3 regions of the Paenibacillus sp. FSL H8-0079 genome follow, and region 3 is predicted to be linked to each of the others. Evidence: riboswitches for the same ligand, from Rfam matches in the RefSeq annotation. Region 3 holds a riboswitch; each other region holds the start of a gene.
What was found. Region 3 has a riboswitch for S-adenosylmethionine ahead of MHI06_RS24260 (methionine ABC transporter ATP-binding protein). Riboswitches for the same ligand answer to the same signal wherever they lie in the genome.
Positions count from the first base shown of each region.

Region 1: linked by a shared signal. The riboswitch ahead of mmuP (S-methylmethionine permease) and the one ahead of MHI06_RS24260 (methionine ABC transporter ATP-binding protein) in region 3 are both predicted to bind S-adenosylmethionine.
Region 2: linked by a shared signal. The riboswitch ahead of metA (homoserine O-succinyltransferase) and the one ahead of MHI06_RS24260 (methionine ABC transporter ATP-binding protein) in region 3 are both predicted to bind S-adenosylmethionine.

Region 1 is NZ_CP150300.1:5,755,873-5,763,671, reverse strand. Features, by position in the region: gene MHI06_RS25795 (EAL domain-containing protein) at 1-132, shown strand, start outside; gene MHI06_RS25790 (methyl-accepting chemotaxis protein) at 296-1,216, shown strand; gene MHI06_RS25785 (spore germination protein) at 1,366-3,078, shown strand; gene MHI06_RS25780 (spore germination protein) at 3,118-4,218, shown strand; gene MHI06_RS25775 (Ger(x)C family spore germination protein) at 4,215-5,417, shown strand; SAM riboswitch class I at 5,490-5,591, shown strand; gene mmuP (S-methylmethionine permease) at 5,684-7,096, shown strand; gene mmuM (homocysteine S-methyltransferase) at 7,074-7,799, shown strand, end outside.
Region 2 is NZ_CP150300.1:1,986,620-1,994,418, forward strand. Features, by position in the region: gene MHI06_RS09060 (5'-3' exonuclease H3TH domain-containing protein) at 1-48, shown strand, start outside; gene MHI06_RS09065 (phosphodiester glycosidase family protein) at 54-1,160, shown strand; gene MHI06_RS09070 (MOSC domain-containing protein) at 1,191-1,877, shown strand; gene MHI06_RS09075 (ROK family protein) at 1,949-2,827, shown strand; gene MHI06_RS09080 (HRDC domain-containing protein) at 3,004-4,005, shown strand; gene corA (magnesium/cobalt transporter CorA) at 4,077-5,012, opposite strand; SAM riboswitch class I at 5,464-5,587, shown strand; gene metA (homoserine O-succinyltransferase) at 5,824-6,741, shown strand; gene MHI06_RS09095 (PLP-dependent transferase) at 6,766-7,799, shown strand, end outside.
Region 3 is NZ_CP150300.1:5,428,701-5,436,499, reverse strand. Features, by position in the region: gene MHI06_RS24275 (thioredoxin family protein) at 10-354, shown strand; gene MHI06_RS24270 (heme A synthase) at 669-1,607, shown strand; gene MHI06_RS24265 (Cthe_2314 family HEPN domain-containing protein) at 1,807-2,526, shown strand; SAM riboswitch class I at 2,696-2,836, shown strand; gene MHI06_RS24260 (methionine ABC transporter ATP-binding protein) at 2,962-3,996, shown strand; gene MHI06_RS24255 (methionine ABC transporter permease) at 3,997-4,656, shown strand; gene MHI06_RS24250 (MetQ/NlpA family ABC transporter substrate-binding protein) at 4,732-5,571, shown strand; gene MHI06_RS24245 (SDR family oxidoreductase) at 6,054-6,833, shown strand; gene MHI06_RS24240 (NifU family protein) at 6,971-7,216, opposite strand; gene MHI06_RS24235 (YuzB family protein) at 7,297-7,551, shown strand; gene MHI06_RS24230 (NAD(P)/FAD-dependent oxidoreductase) at 7,548-7,799, opposite strand, start outside.

The DNA of each region.
Region 1 (7,799 bases), 330 kb from region 3:
CAACTGGATATTCTGACCGAGCAGGATTGCAATGAGGTACAGGGGTACTACTACAGCAAGCCATTGCCAGCGGATGAGGTGGAGCAGATTTTCTTTTTGCCCCAGCGGTCAGGTAACGTATTGACGTTCTGAAAAATGACACATATAAAATAAACGGCAACAGGTGATCCAAAGTTCTGCAAATCGGGTATCAATAGTAGAGTCATTTAGAACCTGATGGATACATATGTTGTTATGCTCGTTGTTTTGCTGGTAAAAGGCTGTTTATTATGGAATGAACTGTGGGGGTTATCAAGTGCCTATATTAGATATGGAAAAGAAAGATGTTGTCACCGATGCACTGGTTATCAAGGCGATGGAGAAAAGTCTGGCTATCATTCGATTCGATCTGGATCGACGGGTAACGTATGTGAATGAAGTCTTTGCCCAGACGATGGGATATTCCGTAGATGAGATGTATGGCATGAAGCATCAGCAGTTATGCTTCGACCATTTTGTGAACACCCCGAACTATGACGCTTTTTGGAATAGCATATTTAATGGTGTTAGCTTCCAGGACAAGGTCGAACGCAAGGATGCAAAGGGAAATTCAGTATGGCTTGAGGCGACCTATATGCCGGTCTTTGATGAGAAGAATCAAAAAATACTGGGTGTCTCCAAAATCGCCACTAACATTACCAATCGTCAGAACAATATCTCAGCCGTGGTGAATGAATTGAAAAGCATGTCCCATGAGCTAAATGGGCAGGCAGATGTAGGGATTGAACGCAGCCAGGAATTAATGTCCAGCATCTCCTATATCTCAGAGGTGTCAGCTTCTAACCGTGCAACGTTGACTCATTTGCAGGAACAGGCTGGGTCGATTCAGGGAGTGGTTCGAACGATACGCGAGATTTCATCACAGACGCAGCTGCTTGCGTTAAATGCTGCCATTGAGGCTGCACATGCAGGAGAATTCGGACGAGGATTCGATATCGTGGCCAAGGAAGTAAAGAAACTGTCCGCAATGGTGGAAAGTTCGATTAATGAGATTAGAGATAGTGTGACTGGAATAACGAAGGAGATTGGGAATATCACAGGCGGTACAAAAAAGGTAGAGCAATATGTCGAGCAGAGCCAGAAGCGGATTGAGATCGCTTTGAATGATTTTACGGCCATTGCTGCCTCAGCTCACTTGCTGGATGCCAAAGCAGAGCATGTGACCAGAATCGTATAATAATATATTGCAGATAGCGGTTCCTTATACAGGAACCGTTTTTTTGTCGTTCTGTACATAAAAAAACGGGAATTATTGTGATCAAACGGGGACACAATACTTTGGAATACCTGCAGCTTCGTCATGCAGAGAAATGTTGGGGTGGGAACATGTGGTCAACAATTGTGTCCTACGTGCCGGAAAGTCCCATATGGATTCAGGCATTCTTGGTCTTTATCATTCCGATTGGCATTACCTTGACCATGCGCTGGATCAATGCTGCCATTAAGCGTGGAAGCTTCTCTCGTTCGAAGCAACCGTCCATATCCTCGAAGGATATCTCGCCAGCAGCCGCAGGGCAGGGTCAGGGAACCGAAACAGGTAACTATGCCAATATTAAATTAACTGAAAAGTACAATACAAATCTGACTAGTGTAAAAGAAAGCTTTGGACTCAATTCAGATGTGCATATTCGGGAATTTACCATTAGGGGTACGAATACACGGGCTGCGGTCATATATACCGAAGGCCTGGTAGATCAGGACTTAGTTGATGATCATTTAATTACACCATTGATGTTAGAAGGCATTCCTCTGCTTAAGCAGGAGGGTTTCCTTCATCCGGACAACGCACATTTACTGTCGGCATACCTGCAAAATCAATTGCTTCCAGTCAGTTTGGTTGAGGAAACCAAGTCTCTCCAAGAGCTCGCAGTTGGCGTGCTTTTTGGTAAAAATGCACTGTTAGTTGATGGTTTGCCAGGTGCTTTATTAATTGGAGCACATAAGATCAAAACACGAGGTATGAATGAACCCTTGTCAGAGGGATTGCTTCGTGGACCACGTATTGGTTTTACAGAGCAATTAAGCGATAACACAGGCATTCTGCGTCGTTATGGTACGGATCAGAGTCTTTTTATTCGAAAGTATGAAGTAGGTTCGCGGATCAAAAAAGATTTGGCGATAGCCTATATTCAGGATATTGCCGATCCCAATCTCGTGGCTGAAGTCTGCAAACGAATTGAAGAGATGGACATGGATTCGATGCTGGAATCTGGATATGTGGAACAACTCATTGAAGACAGTACCCTGAGTCCTTTTCAGCAGGTACTGAATACGGAAAGACCTGACCGGGTCATTGGCGCTTTGCTGGAAGGTCGGGTGGCTATTTTATTGGATGGAACGCCATTTGTGCTGGTTGTACCCGTGACCTTCAGCATGTTGCTACAATCTCCCGAAGATTACTATGAACGCTGGATTCCTGGAACCTTTTTGCGAATGTTGCGTTTTATGGCCGCCATGTTGGCATTGCTTGCTCCTGCACTGTATATCTCGTTTATCTCGTTTCATCCGGGACTTATCCCGACCAAGCTGGTATTGACGATTATTGAAACGCGCACGGGAGTACCGTTTCCTTCGATCATTGAAGTACTGATCATGGAACTTTCGATTGAGATTCTGAGGGAGGCCGGAATCCGGTTGCCTAAACCGATTGCGCCCGCGATGGGGATCGTCGGAGGTTTGATTATCGGCCAAGCAGCGGTACAGGCGGGTATCATAAGCCAATTTTTGGTTATTGTCGTTGCGGTTACAGCCATCTCCTCCTTTACGATTCCTGTCTATAGTGCAGGGTTAACGTTGCGGATTCTGCGATTTGCCGCCATGTTTAGTGCAGCTATACTCGGACTGTATGGCGTAGTTATGTTCTTCCTGCTTGTGTGTACACATCTGGCACGACTTTCGAGCTTTGGCGTGCCATATGTTGCCCCAGCAGTTCCTTATCACATGAATGAATGGAAGGATTTCGTTATCCGTGCTCCGTTAAATATGATGAGGTTGCGTCCCAAGATGACAAATCCGATAGATAAGGATCGAAAAAAATAATTGAATTGCTATCTACAGAAGGACTGGAGGTGAACTAAAGTGAGTGACTCCCAAGGAAAGCTAACCACGACGCAGGCCGTTGTAATTATTGTCAATTACATGCTCGGTGCCGGGATATTGACGTTACCTCGAACGACCAGCAAGGCTGTCGGAACACCAGATGTCTGGATTTCCATCATCCTGTCTGGACTGATTATTACTGGTATCGGAATCATTATGGTTACCCTGTGTCGCAGATTTCCGGGGAAAACCGTGTTCCAGTTCACCCGTGAAATTACGGGGAGCTGGATCGCTTACATACTGGGCGGTGCCATGATTATGTATTTCATGGTCATTGCCGCTTTCGAAATAAGAGTCATGGCTGATGTGACAGGAATGTATCTACTCGAACGCACCCCCACTTGGCCGATTGTGATGGTCTTCATGTGGATCGGTATATATATGATCTCAGGTGGACTTGGTGTCATTGTTCGTGTGTTTGAGATCATTCTGCCGATTACGATCATCATATTTGTCATTGAAATTCTACTTAGTAACCAGCTATTCGAGATTGGTAATCTGAGACCTGTGCTCGGAGATGGGATTATGCCTGTTTTCAAAGGACTGAAGCCTTCACTACTGTCATATACGGGATATGAGGTGATGTTAATCATGACTGCCTATATGAAAAATCCGAAGAAGAGCAATAAGGCGATGAGCTGGGGGATACTCGTATCCACCATTATTTATTTGATCACGGTTGTGATGGTTATAGGCAGTTTATCGCTCGATGGGATCAAAACTCGTACCTGGCCAACGCTGGATTTGGTAAGAAGCTTCGAGATTCAAGGTCTGATATTTGAGCGATTTGAGTCTTTGTTGCTTGTTATCTGGATTATGCAAATTTTTTCGACAACAGCGATTACACATTACTGCGCTTCGGTGGGCATTCGTGACTTGTTTCGCACCAAAAAAATCAAAGGTATTATGTATGGTCTGCTTCCGGTCATTTATGTGACAGCAATGATGCCTAAAACGGTGGATGATACCTTTGCACTGGGGGATATGCTGGGCAATGCATCCGTGTTGTTATTTGCCATCTTACCTCTGATACTGTTGTTGTTAAGTCTGGTTCGTAAAAAAGGAGGCAAGCATGCATGATTCCATTCCGTATGCTCTTACGTGTAGTATCTGCCTTGTGCATTCTGTTGACGCTATCTGGATGCTGGAGCAGCCGGGAGGTAGAGGATTTAAGTCTCTATGTTGGTCTTGGAATCGATGTCGGCAAAGAGACACAATTTGAGAAAGACATCGCTGCTCAGGGAGGTACATATCCAAAGAAGAACTATGTGACCGCTACGGTGCAGATCGCTCCAGGTTTCTCCAACAGTCAATCGAGCCAGCAATCCGGTTCGCCTTCTTCCGGCAAAACATCCTATTCCAATGAACAACTTTCTGGAGATTCTTTGCTGCAAATCTTCCGTCAGTTTGCGTTAAGGCGGGATCGGCCTCTCATCGGACATCATCTGAAGGTGATCGTCATCTCCAAGGATATTGCCAAAAAATATGGTTTGGACCAACTGCTTGATTTTGTCCTTCGAGATAATGATATACGTCCCAACTGTCTCGTACTGATAAGTCATCATCGTGCGGTAGATGTGCTATCTTCGCAGGACCCTTCTCGAATTCCAGCTTTCTATCTAACAGGGATCACGAACAATTCGTATCTATCCAACAAAGTCCTGGAACCAGTGTTGTTATCCAAGCTAGACGCCCAAATGCAGTCCGGTTCCAGCTTCCTGCTCCAGAATGTATTGAATTCGGATGGAGAGGACAAGTTCTCCGGAGGCAGCATATTCGATGGGAAAACGACCAAATTCCTCGGAGAACTTAGTCAAACGGATCTGGAAGGTTTATCGTGGCTCAAGCCCAAAGAACAAGGAGGGGTCTTGAAGACACACAACAAACAGGGATTCACCGTTGTATATGAAATAAAGAAGAAAAAAGTGAAAATCATTCCCAAAGTGGTTGGCAATGATATTTCATTCGATGTGAAGATTGAATCCCAAGGCTGGCTGATGGAGGACTGGCGTGCTCCCGAGGAAGAGGAAAAAGGTGCTTACCTCAGAGAGTTGGAAAAGGAATTTTCTGATCTGGCCGAACAACAGATTCGACAGGTGTTATACAAAATTCAGCATACCTATAAAGCTGATGTGGCGGATTTTCGAGATAGCTTGCGTATCAAAGAACCAAAAACATGGAAGAAAATCAAAGATGATTGGGACCAAATCTTTAGCACTGTACCGATTACGTATGATGTAAAGATCACGATTACCAATCCGGGCTCTTCCACCGAATAGCGTAGAATGGGACATTTATTATTTAAATGTTGACACATTCATGATAGATCGCTATATTAGTAAAAAATCATTTTCTTATCCAGAGAGGTGGAGGGACTGGCCCTTAGAAACCTCAGCAACAGATCTGAAGGATACTGTGCTAATTCCAGCGGGTGAAAGCCTGATAGATAGGAGCGTTTGTTTTTATTTGTCAGTAACGGCGCACTCTTTAGGAAGAGTGGGTCTTTTTTGTTTTTTCTGGATGAAGAAGTAGGGGAGCAGCAGGTATGGAGAACAACAACGACAAAGGGCATTTTCAGCGGAAAATGCAGGCACGGCACGTAGTCATGCTCTCTCTCGGTGGAGTGATTGGAACGGGTTTATTCCTCAGCTCGGGTTACACGATTCAACAGGCGGGACCAATGGGAACCATTTTGTCTTATCTGATCGGAGCGATCGTTGTATATCTGGTGATGCTCTGTCTTGGTGAACTATCTGTTCACATGCCAGAAACAGGAGCGTTTCATAGTTATGCAGCCAAATATATCGGTCCAGCAACAGGCTACACGGTGGCTTGGTTGTATTGGTTAACCTGGACTGTTGCGCTTGGCTCCGAATTTACAGCCGCGGGACTGTTGATGCAGCGATGGTTTCCATCGGTAAATGTTTGGATATGGAGTGCGCTCTTTGCACTAATGATTTTCCTGTTCAATGCCTTAACGGTGAAATTATTTGCGGAATCCGAGTTCTGGTTCTCATCTGTCAAAGTAGTGACTATCGTAGTCTTTATTATGATCGGTGGCGCAGCCATGTTCGGATTCATTCCGATGGCGGATGCTGAACCGGCTCCGTTTCTATCAAATATTACCGCATCCGGGTGGTTCCCTCATGGAGCTACAGCGATACTGATGACTATGCTTGCTGTAAACTTTGCATTCTCCGGTACCGAATTAATCGGCATTGCCGCCGGGGAGACGGAGAATCCGGAGAAGACGATACCGAAAGCGATTCATACAACGCTGTGGCGTTTGGTTATTTTCTTCATCGGAACGATTGTTATCTTGTCTGCCTTGCTACCTATGTCGGATGCCAGTGTACTGGAAAGTCCGTTTGTAGCCGTAATGGAGCGAGTGGGAGTCCCCTATGCAGCAGACATTATGAACTTTGTTATTCTGACGGCGATTCTCTCTGCTGCCAATTCAGGCCTGTATGCTTCGTCGCGGATGCTCTGGTCTCTGGCTGACAAAAAAACGATCTCCCCGTGGTTTGCCAAATTGACCAAACAGGGTGTGCCATTGAATGCACTTCTAATCAGTATGGTTGGTGGTGCGCTGGCTTTGCTGTCCAGTGTCATTGCGCCAGGTACCGTGTATATTACACTGGTTTCCATTTCAGGTCTGGCTGTCGTTGCGGTATGGATGAGCATCAGCGCTTCCCAGTACATGTTCCGCAGACAGTATATCCGGGAAGGACATGCGGTCAAAGATTTGGTCTACCGCACACCGCTGTACCCGGCTGTACCAATTATTTCATTTATATTATGTCTGGCTTCATGCATAGGTATTGCTTTTGACCCGACACAGCGAATTGCACTGTATTGTGGGGTTCCATTTATCGCAGTGTGTTACGCCGCTTATTATCTGACAGAACGTGCGAACAAGAAAAGAGGACAATTACATGACGCAAGCACAACAGACTAATCCCATAGAACAGATCCTACGTGAACACTCAGTCATGATTCTGGATGGAGCGCTGGCGACCGAACTTGAACAGCATGGATGTGATCTGGATGATCCGCTCTGGTCTGCCCGTGTGTTAATTGAGAATCCAGATGTCATCGTTCAGGTCCATGCGGATTATTTTCGAGCAGGAGCCGACTGTGCGATTACATCCAGTTATCAGGCGACGGTGGATGGTTTCCGCAAGAGAGGGATTGGTGAACAGGCAGCACTGGAGCTGATCCGCAAGACGGTGGAGCTGGCTGCACAGGCGAGAGATGACGTGTGGGCAGAAGTGCAGAGTGATTTAGTAGGAAGAGAAAGTTCGACAGGTCAGCTTGTAGAAGCTCCTTCGGTACGTTCCCAGAACGTGGAGCACGAGGAGCATATAACAGATCGTACAGTAGATCGCGAAGGAGATTGTTTTCGTCCACGTCCAATTATTGCCGGGTCCGTTGGGCCATATGGCGCCTATCTGGCGGATGGTTCAGAGTATGTGGGACATTACGGCGTGTCGGATGAGACACTTGTTGCATTTCACCGTCCGCGTATGGCGGCGTTGATTGAAGCGGGGGCTGACATTTTGGCTTTTGAGACCATTCCTTCGTTGCAGGAAGCACAGGTGCTGGTTGATCTACTGAAGGAGTTTCCTCATGCGTATGCTTGGCTATCTTTTTCTTTAAAA
Region 2 (7,799 bases), 3.3 Mb from region 3:
CTTGAGATGAAGAGCCTTGGCTCTTGGATGGGAGTGGCAATAGGGTGAGCAACATGAAGAACGTACGAACAGGTAAAAAGTGGTGGACAGGGGCTATGGCCCTCGTCCTGGCCTTACCCGTAATTCTTTCGGGAGCAGTAAGTGCGCCACAGACAGTGGATGCCAAAGCAGCAATTAGCACCAAAGTACAGAAAGTAAAAGCAGCAGGACGCAATTTTACCGTACAGACGGTTACGATTCCGAAGGGAACACCGGTTACGGTGGGACTCGCGAAGAAGCAAGTGGGCCAGACGGCAACACTGCCATCGATCGTGAAAGCCTATGGAGCACAAGCAGCCATTAACGGAGCATTTTTTGAAGCATATAACGGAGCACCAGATCCATATGGCATGTTAATAGCAAATGGTAAGGTCATACATATTGGTAGATATGGAACATCCATCGGATTTAAGGAAGACGGCTCGGCGATCATGGATTCACTTCAGGTGAGCCTGACAGGTAAAGTGACGGATACGAAAGGCAAATCACGCAGTTGGTATGCCACCTTTATTAATCGAACACCTTCAGCAAATGCCAGTATTACGATGCTGTATACGCCTGAAAGAGGTGCTACAGTCGGGTTCAAAGGTGGCACTGCGGTTGTCATGGAAAAAGGTGTCGTGACCAAAAAAGTACCCAATACGAATGTAGCGATTCCTAAGAATGGCTCAGTATTGGTGTTCACAGGTAATCAGAAGTCTTCTTCGGACCGTTTCACCGTTGGTTCAACCGTAGAAATGAATTATAAGTATACGAACGCAGCAGGCAAAGAGATCCCTTGGCAAGATGTAGTGACTGCTGTTGGAGCAGGACCACGTCTGGTAAAAGACGGTAAGATAGCTGTAAATCCGACGAGCGAAGGTTTCAAGGATGCCAAGATTCTTACCGCATCCGGTGCCAGAAGTGGTATCGCCATCATGGCGGATGGTTCTGTCATGCTGGCTACCGTTTCTGGAGCGACAGTCAAGGAGTGGGCAGCGGTGATGCAGAAGCTTGGTGCCAAACAGGCCATGAATCTGGATGGCGGTGCATCCTCGGGCATGTATGCCGGGGGCAAAATGCTAACTTCTCCAGGCCGGCTCTTGAGTAATGCACTGGTATTTGGTGGCTCTGTGCGTTAAAAGAAAGTAATTATGGGAGGGATGATGCAAATGACACTCACATCGGATCGAAAGCCAGGGGGAGGCAACACAGCAGTTCTGGCCATTAATGTAGGACTGCCGCAGGCGCTCCCTGGGCAGAAGCGTGAAGTGATGAGCGGCATTGTCAAACATCCTGTATCCGACGCGGTTTTCCTGTCATTCACTGGAATGACAGGGGATGCGCAGGCGGATCTGGTGCATCATGGCGGACCTGACAAGGCCGTTTGTGTATACGATTACAGTCGTTATCTGGCGCTGGAACAGCTGATGAATCGCAAGCTGGACTGGGGAGCTTGTGGAGAAAATCTGACGGTTGAAGGCTGTGCCGAAGAAGACGTCCGGATTGGTGATATGTACGAGTTGGGCGAAGCCACGGTGCAGGTCAGTCAGCCCAGACAACCTTGCTTCAAGCTGGGTGCGAGGTATGACTATAAGGAGCTACCTGTTTATTTTCAGGAGAGTGGACATACCGGCTTTTACTTTCGTGTACTGCAAGAAGGGGAGGTAAGGCCTTCGTCGATATTTCGACGGATTAACACCGATCCAGCCTCAATGACGGTTCTTGAAGCCAATCGAATTATGCATCAGGGGAAAGAAAATGCTGAAGGTATTCAGGCGCTGCTGGCCATTCCTGCGCTGTCAGACAGCTGGAGGCAGACGTTGATGAAACGATTGTCCAAGCTGGAGATTAAGTAGCAGGGTAATTACAGTGTCATTAATTAAAATAATATCAATTCCTATTAAACTAACTTGGGAGTGTGACTAACATGACGATCTTAGGCGCAATTGAAGCAGGCGGAACCAAATTTGTATGTGGTATTGGCACGGAAAATGGAGAAGTTCTGGAACGCGTAAGTTTTCCCACGACGACACCGGAAGAGACCATGGCTCAAGTGATTTCATTTTTTGAAGGCAAAGGCATTGAAGCGCTGGGCGTAGGTTCATTTGGCCCGATTGATCCGATTGAAGGAAGCCCAACGTATGGTTATATCACAACAACACCGAAACCACATTGGGGACAGTATAACGTGATTGGCAAGCTCAAGGAGCATTTTGATGTACCGATGACATTTGATACGGATGTGAATGGCGCGGCACTTGGAGAAGCAACCTGGGGCGCTGCACAAGGTCTTGAGAGCTGTCTGTATATCACTGTGGGTACAGGCATTGGTGCAGGTGCTGTAGTTGGCGGTAAAATGGTCCATGGATTGTCACATCCAGAGATGGGACATATCATTGTACGCAGACATCCGGAGGATACATACGAAGGTTTCTGTCCGTATCATGGTGACTGTCTCGAAGGCCTTGCAGCAGGACCGGCCATTAACAAACGTTGGGAGCAACCGGCTTATGAACTGCCCGCAGATCATAAAGCATGGGAGATCGAAGCACATTACCTGGCACACGCACTGATGAACTATGTTCTGATTCTCTCACCGCAGAAAATCGTAATGGGTGGCGGGGTAATGAAGCAGGAGCATCTGTTCCCAATGGTTCGTAGCAAACTGCAGGAGTTGCTTGCAGGATATGTTCAGCATCCGGCACTTCAATCCGACATTGACCAGTATATTGTATCACCAGGACTTGGTGACAATGCAGGGCTGTGTGGTTCGCTGGCGCTTGCCAAATTAGCGCTGAACAAGTAGTACAATAAGGGATTGACGAATTTTACCATTGTGGTATGATATGGGCAACAGCATAGTACGGTTAATGAGGAAGCACCTCTCTTGCATGAATTTTGCAGGAGAGGTGTTTTTTTTGCTGCCTGTAGTTAGCATATCTAACCTGTATAGGCTGAAATGTCAAAGGGAGGGAACGGAAAATGGAAGTCATTTTCATGAACAGATTGTCCAGATTGTCAGATCAGAATGCAGAGTATGCGCAGCTATGGATTGGGGAAGAGGACGATAGCTGGCAGCTGGGATGGAGTCGCTACGAGGAAGGAGAACGTGAGGACAGCATCTGGTACGAAGGGACCTCTTGGGAGGAGCTACTTCATATCTACCGTCATCAGCTTGCCATACAGATGAGTGAGGGGTACCGACCGCAGTTGCAGGGGTTATTCCACGAGAATGATGATCTGAAGTCACGCAGTTATGGTGGGCAGCGGCTCCATTGTTATAGTGAACTATACGGCAACGAGCAGTTATATACGGATCTGTGCACATGGCGCAGGAAGAGAGTTGTGTCTGACCGGAAGGCACCGTATTTTATTGCAACAAATCGTCTGCTGCGTTTGATCAGTGCCTTTGTTCCACAGTCCATGGATGAGCTGATGCAACTGCCCGGCGTAGGAGAGAGCAAAGCAACCGAGTATGGTACGGAATGGATGGAGATTACGAACGGGTTGGAGCGTTCAACGACATTCCCGCTGGACTGGGTATACACGGCGCTGAAGGAAGAAGAGTATGAGAGCTGGTTATACAAGCAGAGAGAGCAGAAGTACAAACAGGAACTCGACAAGTTCACCACGCGTAAGCAAGTGCTTGAAGGCATGAAGGAAGGTTTTACGTTAGAGGAGATTGTTAATCGATCCGGATTATCCCGACGTGAGTTGATTGAGCTGTTAGAGACACTGGATCTTGAAGGTTATGACACCGATTGTCTTCTTGATGTAGAGTTGGCAGTTATGCCAGAGAACGAACAAGAGGCCGTATGGAGCGCGTATGAGGAGCTGGGAGATACGTTCCTGAAGCCAGTATTACATAAGGTGTATGGAGGAGAGAAGCCTGACGGAGGAAGTCTGGAGCAGGTCTATGAAAGACTGCGCATGATTCGAATCCGTTTTCGTCGGCATGCAGAGACAGAGCAGAATGTTGGTTAGGTGAAGGAAATGAAAAAAAGACGAGGCGTTTCTCCCACAGGAGCGCTTCGTCTTTGTTATTTCATACGAGTTCATACCCAGTCTTTTTTGCGGAAAATGAAGAACATGCTCAGGCCCAGTGTTACCATCAGGCCAATCACAACAAAATAGCTGTATTTCCAGTTAAGCTCTGGCATATTCGTAAAGTTCATTCCGTATATACCCGTAATGACCGTCAGCGGCATGAAGACCGTGGTAATGGCAGTAAACACACGCATGATCTCATTCGCCCGGTTCGCAATACTGGACTGGTAGGCTTCTCGTAAGTTGCCCATCAGGTCGCGATATGTTTCAAAGGTTTCAGATATTTTTACAGCATTCTCATAGATGTCACTGAAATACTTTTGCAGTTGATCATCGATGAGACGCAGATCTTTTTTGTTCAGTGTATTAATGACCTCTTTCTGAGGTCCAAGGACTTTTTTCAGCCACAGAATCTCACTGCGCAGTCCGATGATTTCATTCAGATGTGACTTTTTGGTGTGCATCAGAATGTCTTCCTCAAGCTTCTCGATCCGAGCTTCAATTCGGTCACCTACGGTGAAATAATTATCAACAATCAAGTCAACCAGCAGGTAGAGCAGACGATCCGGTGTACTGATTTCCTGTTCCCACAGGATGGGCTTCAGGGTGCGCAATTCGCTGACCTTCTGCTTCGTAACACTAATAATGAAATGTCTGCCGAGGAACAAGTTCACCGCACGTAGAAAAATCTCTTCATCATCAAAACGGATGCTATTAATCACAATAAAGTAATGGTTCTCATAAATTTCAATCTTCGGACGTTGTTCTTCATCACTGAGACAATCTTCCACTGCCAGATCATGCATCAAGAACAGCGGCTGAAGTACCGCCAAATCGTCTACGTCCGCATCAATCCAGTAAAATCCTTCCGCTGGTGGAGTCAGCGCCTGCTGAATGTCGTCCACCGGAATAAATACACCGTTGTTAACCAACCGGATTTTCATTGTTAATCTACTCCTTCTGCACCCGCCAACTTGGCGGATATTATCATTATGGGCGCAAAAAGAACAAATCAGCCGGTCGGCAGCGGAGCCTGGAGATCAGGGCTGCGTTCACTATATAATCAAACGGAAGTCACGTCCCGCTGCCGGCATGCTGATGTCAATTCTCTATGCAGTTTGTCGGAATTCGGCTGCCAGTCAGGCCTCGGGTCGCCATCCATTTAATATGTCACCTCTCACATAAGGGTTTATAACACCTTGTTTAGTATACCGCTGGTACAAGGTGCTTTCAAGCGCAAAAATGTGTCTATTTCGCGCCCTGAGGCAGTGTATGACAACGGATGATGAACGGTTCCGATCTGGAAAGCAGACGTAGAACTGCAACTTGACGTGAGGGCATTAATGTAATAAAGTAGACGGTGAACCACATTAAATTACAATCTAATACAGCGAAATCTTATCAAGAGTAGGTGGAGGGACTGGCCCGATGAAACCCGGCAACCGGCGGTATACCGCACGGTGCTAATTCTTGCAGCGACCAAGTGTCAAGTGGCACTGTTGTAACTGAGAGATGAGAGAGGCGCATATCTATTTACATATGACCTTTCTCGAAATCCGAGGAAGGTCTTTGTCATATGCCCCGACTTCTCAGCAGTGATTTTCGCTAAGGAACTTGAGATTGTCGTAACTTTGGATGGAACTTCAATCCAATGGTTGTAGACAAGCTCATGGCAGCCTACAACTGTATTGATGTGAAGACATCAAGCCAGCAGTGGCTGCATCTATTTATGCACAAGGAGGAGTTAGACTACCCATGCCAATCAAAATACCCGATACGCTACCAGCAAAAGAAGTCCTTGAAGGAGAGAATATCTTCGTCATGGATGAAACTTCTGCATACCAGCAGGATATTCGTCCACTCCGTATCGCTATATTAAACCTGATGCCCACAAAGGAAACGACCGAAACACAATTGCTTCGTCTGGTGGGAAACACGCCCATTCAGGTGGATGTCGTTCTGGTACATCCCAAATCCCATACGTCGAAGAATACGTCTCAGGAGTATTTGGATCTGTTCTACAAAACCTTCGATGAGATTGAGCATCGTCGTTTCGATGGAATGATCATTACGGGTGCCCCTGTGGAACAGATGGATTTCGAAGACGTGAACTATTGGAATGAAATCCAGGAGATCTTCGAATGGACCAAAACCAATGTGACTTCAACCCTGCATATATGCTGGGCTTCCCAGGCAGGTTTATACCATCATTTCGATGTACCCAAGGTTGCGCTTGATGAGAAGTGTTTTGGGGTTTTCCCACATACCATCAACAAGCCTCATGTTCCGTTGTTGCGTGGATTTGATGAAGTATTCAACGTTCCACATTCCCGTCATACGGAAGTGCGACGCGAAGATATTGAAAAGAATGAGAAATTAGAGATTTTGGCTGAATCCGAGGAAGCTGGTATTTTCCTGGTTGCTACCAAAGACGGCAAACAGATTTTTGCTACAGGACATGCCGAGTATGACCCTTTCTCATTAAAGTGGGAGTATGACCGGGATGCAGCGAAAGGGATGGATATTGCATTACCTAGACATTATTATCCGAATGATGATCCTTCCCGTGTGCCACCGGCTACTTGGCGTGCTCATGCCAACTTATTATTCTCTAATTGGCTCAATTACTATGTGTATCAAGAAACACCTTACGATATTGGCCCGCAAATCTAATCGAGATTACAGGAGGATGCAGCAATGGAAGACAACAACAAGTTGAAAATCGAAAGCCGCTTAGCACAAATTGGGTCCATCAATGAACCGGTAACAGGCGCCATTAACTTTCCGATCTATCAATCCACTGCGTTTCGCCACCCGAAGCTTGGTCAAAGCACGGGGTTTGATTATATTCGTACGACCAACCCAACACGCAAAGTGTTGGAAGAAGCAGCTGCAGCGCTGGAGTCCGGTGATGCAGGGTTTGCCTGTAGCTCAGGTATGGCCGCGCTGCAAACCATCTTTGCCATGTTTGGTCAAGGGGATCATCTGATTGTATCGCTGGATCTGTATGGCGGAACCTATCGTCTACTTGAACGCATCCTGTCTCGTTTCGGCGTAACTGCAAGTTATGTGGACACGAATGACCTTGCAGCACTGGAGAATGTTCGTCAACCGAATACCAAAGCTGTATTCATCGAGACACCAACGAATCCGCTGATGATGATTACAGATGTGGAAGCCGTCGCTTCCTGGGCGAAAAGTTACAACCTGTTGACAATTGTTGACAACACGTTGCTGACTCCATTTTTCCAACGTCCGATTGAATTGGGTGCCGATATCATCATTCATAGTGCTACCAAATATCTGGGCGGACACAATGATGTGTTAGCCGGATTAATCATAACCAAGGGTGAGGCATTATCTGCGGAAATGGCGTTCCTGCATAATTCCATTGGCGCCGTGTTGTCTCCAAGTGACTCTTACCAGTTAATGAAAGGCATGAAAACGCTGGCTCTTCGCATGGAGCGTCATGAATACAATGCGCTTACCATTGCCAAATACTTGCTTGAGCATCCAGCAGTGGGTGAAGTGTATCATCCAGGCCTGTCGGATCATCCGGGGTATGCGGTGCAGAATAAACAATCCACGGGTAACACAGGTATCTTCTCTTTCAAAGTGAAGGATGCACGTTATGTTGAACCATTGCTGCGTCATATCAAACTCATTGCTTTTGCCGAAAGTCTCGGTGGAGTCGAATCTCTTATGACTTACCCGGCGGTACAAACGCATGC
Region 3 (7,799 bases):
ATGAACCTAATGGAATCAATTACATCCAAACCGGCATTTGATGTAGCCATTCAATCCCCACGTTTAACGATTGCCGTATTCAAGGCTGACTGGTGTGGAGACTGCAAATACATCGATCCGTTTATGCCTGAGGTTGAAGCGAAATATGCACGTGAACTGACTTTAATTGAGGTCGATGTAGACCAGGTTGGAACCGTTAGTGAAGAGCAGAACATTCTTGGCATTCCGAGCTTTGTGGCGTATACAGATGGCCGCGAACTCGTACGGTACGTGAACAAGCTGCGCAAGTCGAGAGAAGAGATTGAGCAGTTCTTAGATCGCGCAGTTGAAGTGTACAACACGATCCATAAATGATAATAAAAGCATGACAGGTTCATGTTGTAAAAGGGTATACTAGATGAAACGCCATTTCTCTTGAAATAGGGAAATGGCGTTTGTGTGCTCAGGATTCTGTTTAAGACACAATTCAACTGGCATATCCCTCAATTACATATCCCAAATGACCTGTGGGTCATTATTTCACCAGACGTTAACATTTTGTCACAAAGCGCGACGTCAATGAACATTTTATCCGGTATAATGAGTTTAGTTGTGAAATAAGTGTCAAAGTATCGAAACAAGCGGAGAATATTCTTCGCCATCTTAAACCAACAGCGGGTGAGAAAAAATTGAAGCACTTAACTTTATTTAAATGGTTAACCGTATTAACCTGTCTTGTCATGTTTCTGGCCACTTTTGGTGGAGGCATCGTAACCAAAACGGAATCGGGCCTTGGCTGCGGAACGGAATGGCCTTTATGTAACGGAAAACTCGTTCCGGCACATACTGTGGCTTCACTTATTGAATATTCCCATCGCGCTGTAAGCGCACTGGCTGGACTGTTGTCCATTGCCTCGTTTGTTGCTTTTCTGCGGTTCGGTAAGTCACGCCGTGACCTGCAATTGTTTTCTTTCTTAACCTTGGTATTTGTTATCGTCCAGGGAATCATGGGGGCTTTTGCCGTCGTTTTCTCCCAATCTTCAGCAGTCATGGCACTGCATTTCGGCTTTGCGTTGATCGCTTTTGCTAGTTCTCTCATGATGGCCTTGGGCATAAGGCAGGAGGCAAAAGATGGTGGATTGGAGCGCCTGAATAGATACCCTCGGGTTACTAAAAAATTCAGGAATCTGGTCTGGTTCTCCACGGTTTACACGTATCTCGTTGTATACACAGGTGCATTTGTGAGCCACACGGATTCTGCAGGCGGATGTTCCGGATTTCCACTCTGTAATGGGCAGATTATTCCTGAGCTTTCGGGTGGGGTAGCGGTTGCGTTTGCTCACCGTGCTGCGGCTGCGTCGCTCGTAATTGTTATCGCCATTCTGGGTCATTTCGCTTACCGTAATCATCCGGATAACAAAGAAATGCGTACCCTTGGTGTGGTATCCGTTGTTCTGATTCTGATGCAAGTGGTCATTGGTATTTTCATGATGGTGACGATGAGCCGTCCGGAAGTATACATGTTCGTGGCCCTCGCTCATATGCTGGATATCGCCATATTGTTTGGGATTTTAACCTATATGAGTTTCCTAGTGTACAAGCTACATCGCCCGGCTAATCGTTTCTAAATTCCGTTGAAATTGGAACGACTCTTGGGTTAAACTTGAAAGTCCACCATCCAGTGATGTACATCATTGGACAGGTGGACTTTGTTTGATGTCAGGGGGATCAGGGCAACCTATGGCAAGTAGCAATTACACGTATACTCGGAATGGTTATGTATGATGGTGATGAATCTTTGTTGATGTGGAAAAGAGGAGGTTAGTTATGCTGCGAACGTTGCTCGGGGAAAAGCCGCGTATAAACGAAGGGTTATTGAAGGAAGCGATGGAATCCATGGCGCATACGCTCGAGCTGTTTCAGCGACAAATGCATGTGGACCATGATCCCACGCATGACTATCGGAAACTGTATGTGTGGACGCAGGGACTCATCTCCTCACTGGATGAACTGGAGCAAAGCTGTTTCGCTGCTGCTCATTTTCGCAAAAAGGTCGTTGCAGGATCTACGGACGATATGACGCAGGCAGAGAAAGCCGAGTATGCCCGATATGTTTATTTCTATAAAGATGGGTTCATCCGTTGTTTTGCCATTCTGGATAAAGTCGGCACGGTATTGAATGAAATATTCGAGCTGAATACCTCAAATACAAAAGCGCATTTTTCTTATTTTACCGTGTTAAGGCAGTTCGATTATGCGACGCAGCATCATGACCTTGCTTTGCGGTTGATTCAGATCAAGGATTCATATCGTGAACCGATGAGTAAGCTTCGCAAACGACGTAATATGGAAATTCACTACATGAACTCTGAAATGCATGATGATTTGTGGCAGTTACACCAGACGTTGCAAGGGAAAGTGAAATTGGAGGATCTGGATCAGCATGTGCATGAAATGCGTCAGGGCGTGGATATGGTGTGTGAAACGTTAAGTACTTCATACGGCTACATTAATCAGATATGGCTTAAGCGAGGTAAGAAACGTTAACGCAGTAAAATAAATGAAATAATTCCCTTTGACAAATCGGAATACTTGGATTATACTGAGTTTCAGATCGAATGGTACATGAATATCATTATTTTTACAGAAGTTTCTGAACTTTCGAACAGTATATAACATGAACTACATGAACTTATAGAATCTTACAACCTCATATTTCTTATCGAGAGCGGCGGAGGGACAGGCCCGATGAAGCCCGGCAACCGATTTATACTGAATGACACATGTGTCATTCGTTATAGATGTTAGGTGCTAATTCCTACAAAATGGTGCAAGACACGATTTTGGCAGATGAGAAGGTAAATTCACGTGAAGAGCCGTCTTTGTATCTGCAAAGGGGCTCTTCTTTTTTTGTACGTAAAGGGGAGTTTTCCTTTCTTTCGGGTAAAGATACATGTAGGTGGTAGGAAGGGGCAAGTGCTATTGATTGAATTAAAAGGATTGACCAAGACGTATGGTAAAGGGGCAAAATCCACAACAGCGTTATCCAATCTGGATTTGAGCATCTGCAAGGGTGAAATTTATGGCGTCATTGGCCATTCCGGAGCAGGTAAAAGTACACTGATTCGCTGTATTAATTTGTTGGAACGTCCAACGGAGGGTGAAGTATGGGTCGACGGAGTCAACCTGACTGACCTGAGTAAAACTGAATTGCAGCAACAGAGACGCAAGATCGGCATGATTTTTCAACACTTTAATCTGCTATCCTCGGCATCGGTATATGACAATGTGGCTTTTCCACTAAAGCTTGTAAATACACCTAAGGAAGCCATTGATCGCAAAGTGAAGGAAATGCTCGCTCTGGTTGGCCTGGAGCAACACAGCAGTAAATATCCGGCTCAATTATCTGGTGGACAGAAACAACGTGTTGGGATTGCAAGAGCGCTTGCGAGTGATCCGAATGTACTTCTCTGTGATGAGGCTACTTCGGCACTTGATCCGCAGACGACGAATTCAATCCTGAAATTATTGCTCGACATTAATGAAAAGTACAACCTCACGATTGTGCTGATTACACATGAGATGCACGTCATCCAGAACATCTGTGACAAGGTTGCTGTCATTCATCAAGGTGGCATTGTGGAACAGGGACCTGTAACAGAAGTATTCCTGAAGCCGCAGCACGCCATTACGCGGGACTTCACGATGCGTGACCATGAAGCTGGACTTGCTCTGGAAGAGACCGCTCTGGCGAATGCAAGCGTTGAATTGCAGGCAGGTGTTGCTTCTAAACTAGTGAAGATTTCCTTTCTGGGTCATAAAACATATGAAGCGATTTTGTCCAGAACGGTACGTAAGACAGGTGTGGATTTTGCCATCCTGCAAGGTACGATCTCTACGATCAAACAGGTTCCTTATGGGCAGTTGACCGTTCGATTCGAGGGTGAGTCAGATGCGATTGAACGGACCATATCCGAATTGACCGCAGAGGGACTTGATGTGGAGGTGCTTCGTTAGATGGATTTTTCAACCGTACGTTGGGAAGAGGTTGGTAAAGCTTCCATAGAGACACTGCAAATTTTGGGTGTATCAGGCTTGTTTACCGTTATCTTTGGTTTACCACTCGGAGTTCTGCTGTTCATGACAGCCCGATCTGCTTCGATTAAGTCACGGGCAGTGTACACGATACTATCCCTGATTGTTAATATTTTGCGCTCAGTCCCATTTATCATATTGATTGTTGCACTTATCCCATTTACTCGTATACTCGTCGGTACTGCTACCGGGGTGCTCGGCGTTATACCTCCTTTGGTTATTTCAGCAGCTCCTTATTTTGCCCGTTTGGTGGAAACTACTTTGCGTGAAGTCGATCGGGGTGTCATTGAAGCTGCACAGGCGATGGGTGCATCGACCGGACAGATTGTAAGACGGGTGTTACTGCCTGAGGCGTTGCCTGGTCTGCTTGCTGGTATAACAATTACCATCGTTACGCTCGTCTCCTATACGGCGATGGCGGGCATGGTCGGTGGTGGAGGTCTGGGAACACTGGCAATTAACTATGGATACTTCCGTTATCAGAATGAAATCATGATCATATCCGTCGTGTCGATGATCATTCTAGTGCAAATTCTCCAGATGGCTGGAGATCGCTTGGTTACATTTTTCACCAGGAAATAACACATAGATTACATGATGGTTATGCAATAATGCGGACGCCACATGACAAAAATGATTAGAGAAGGGGTTTTACACATGAAAAAATGGTCTTTTGCTCTACTTAGTCTTATGTTGATTGCGGTTCTCGCAGCTTGCGGAAACAACAAGGACGCCGATAGCGGCGCAGACAATTCAGCAGGTGCACCTCGTACAGTTGAATTGAAAGTTGGAGCTTCACCTACACCACACGCAGAGATTCTGGAAAGTATCAAGCCTGAACTGGAAGCACAAGGTATTCGTTTGCAAGTCGTAACGTTCAATGACTATGTTCAACCCAATCAGCAACTTGCTGATGAAAAATTGGATGCAAACTTCTTCCAACACCAACCTTACCTGGACACAGAGAATAAAGAACGTGGATTCAACCTCGTTGCTGTAACACCTGTTCATGTTGAGCCTTTTGGCGGATACTCCAAAAAGATTAAGTCTTTGGATGAACTGGCAGACGGCGCAAAAGTAGCGATCCCGAATGACCCATCCAATGGTGGACGTGCACTGTTGTTGCTCGCGAAGGAAGGCATCATTACGCTGAAAGACAACACAAATATCACTTCTACGATTCAAGATATCACAGCAAATCCGAAGAACCTGGATATCATCGAGCTGGATGCAGCTATGATGCCTCGTCAATTGGATGAAGCGGATCTGGTATTCATCAACGCTAACTATGCGCTCGAAGCGAACCTGAATCCGGCGAATGATGCTTTGCTGATCGAAGATCTGCAAGGTAATCCATACGCTAACATCCTCGTTTCCCGTGAGGACAACAAGGATGCAGATGCGATCCAGAAACTGGCTGCTGCTCTGCACTCCGAAGAAGTGAAAACATTTATCGAAGAACGTTATAAAGGTGCAGTTGAACCTGCAACTGAATAATTCACGATATGTATGATATGATGTGAAGCTATTAAGAAATAAGCCGTATATCTCTCCAGAAGAGATATACGGCTTATTTTATGTTTCCTAATCTGTGCTGACGTGGGAATCAACAAGGGTCAGGGTGGGAGTAGACCAACTGATGCTTGGTCTTATCGTATGTTGGTTCGATTTCCCAACCTGTTATGTGTGTTCTATATTCAGGATCGAGCTCTCTGTTGTCTTCTTCTGTGCCACGGATATAACTGCTTAACAGTTCTTCGGCACTTAAATTTTGATCGTCATCATGGATATGACCGGTCTTCACATACTCGAACACGACATACCACGAGCCGAATTCACTATTGCTGGTTAGACTTCCGATTTCGATCAAGATCTATAAGGAATCACAGGTTGATGATTCCTTATAGATAAGCGAGTTGTAGGAGGAGGATAAATCTTTTATACTGGATAGTGACTGCTCTTTGAAGAGGGGGATGAACGTGAAGGGAAAGATTGCCCTCATAACGGGAAGTGCCAAAGGTCTTGGTAAAATGACAGCCCTCAGTCTGGCAGATCAAGGGTGTCATATTGCCCTCAACTATGTACACAGCAGAACAGAAGCTGAGGCTTTAAGGGCTCAGATTACAGCCAAGGGTGTGCGGTGCATTGCCATCCAGGCGGATATATCCAAGGTTGAAGATATTGCTTCATTGGTTGAACAAGTGGAAGACAAGCTGGGCAGCATTGATATTTTGGTGAATAACGCAGGGCCATTTGTCCGTGAGCGTCGATTATTTGCGGATTATGCTGAAGATGAGGTTCAGATGCTTGTGCAGGGAAACCTGCTGGGACCGATGTTGCTCGATCAACGTGTGTTGCCGGAGATGAGACGCAAGCAATGGGGACGCATTATCCATTTTGGCTTCAGTCATGCTGGAGAAGCGAGATCTTGGCCTCATCGCGCCGTATATGCGGCTGCGAAGGTAGGTCTGGTATCTTTTACGAAGACACTCGCCGTTGAGGAAGCTCCTTATGGAATTACGGTTAACATGGTATGCCCAGGAGACATTCGTGGTGCGAACAAAGAGAAAACGATTGATGAGATGGCAGGCATCACCGACGAGGAAACGCCAAGAGGGCGTCCTGGCAGCGGTGAAGATATTGCACGAGTGATTACGTATCTGTGCCTTGATCATTCCGATTTTATAACAGGTAACATTATGGATGTATCTGGAGGACTTGATCCGATTCGTCCGACCATACAGCGCGAGGATACTTAAGGTGAGTTGAGGATTGTACGTAGAAAACTGGTCAAGGTGACAGTGAGAAATGGACTCTCTGCATATGCACACAAAAAAAGAGCCCTCCGCTTCATGCGAAGCGAAAGGCTCTTGAGGTTTATTTCGTGAAGGATTGATTAGAATACTTGTACGACTTCTTGTACACCCTCAACTTCTTCGAGAAGGGCGCGTTCAATCCCGGCTTTTAAGGTAATGGTGGAGCTTGGGCAACTGCCGCAGGCACCGACCAGTTTCAGCTTAATGATGCCGTCCTCCACGTCGACCAGTTCCACGTCACCGCCATCGCGCTGCAGGAACGGACGAAGTTTATCAAGCACATCAGATACCTCATCATACATGGTGCTTTGTGCGTTTTCGCTCATATTGTTCAACTCCTTTCCTTCCTATATTATATTACAAATGGCCACAAATTAAAATGGTCAAACAAAGCAGGTGAACCTACATGAGACCGATTATTGAATTTTGTGCCAATAATATGCATTTTGGCACAGATGAAGTCATGGATCAACTGGAAGAAAATCCAGACTATGATGTGATTGAATACGGCTGCCTCACCAACTGCGGCCAATGTTCTATGACTCCATTTGCACTGGTGAATGGCGAAGTTGTCATCACAGACAAAGTGGAAGATCTATATAACGCCATTCTGGCCAAAGTTTCCGAAGCCGATGCCTGGGATGAGCTCGATCTCGATTAACCGAGATGGCGCTTGGACATCCAGAGCACACCACTTTTCAAAATCCGAGGTACGCGTCCCATCATAGACGTTTTGCCCATCAGCCCGAACCCAGACTTCTTGCCGAGTGCACCGAGTGTGCCACGAAGCTTGAGTGGATGTGGATTGGGCTTTTCGCCTTTCCAGAGGGCATGCTGAATATGGGCGATCTGCTCACCCTGCACTTCGGCAGCTTGACCGCTAGGTGCATAAGGGACACTCGCACAGTC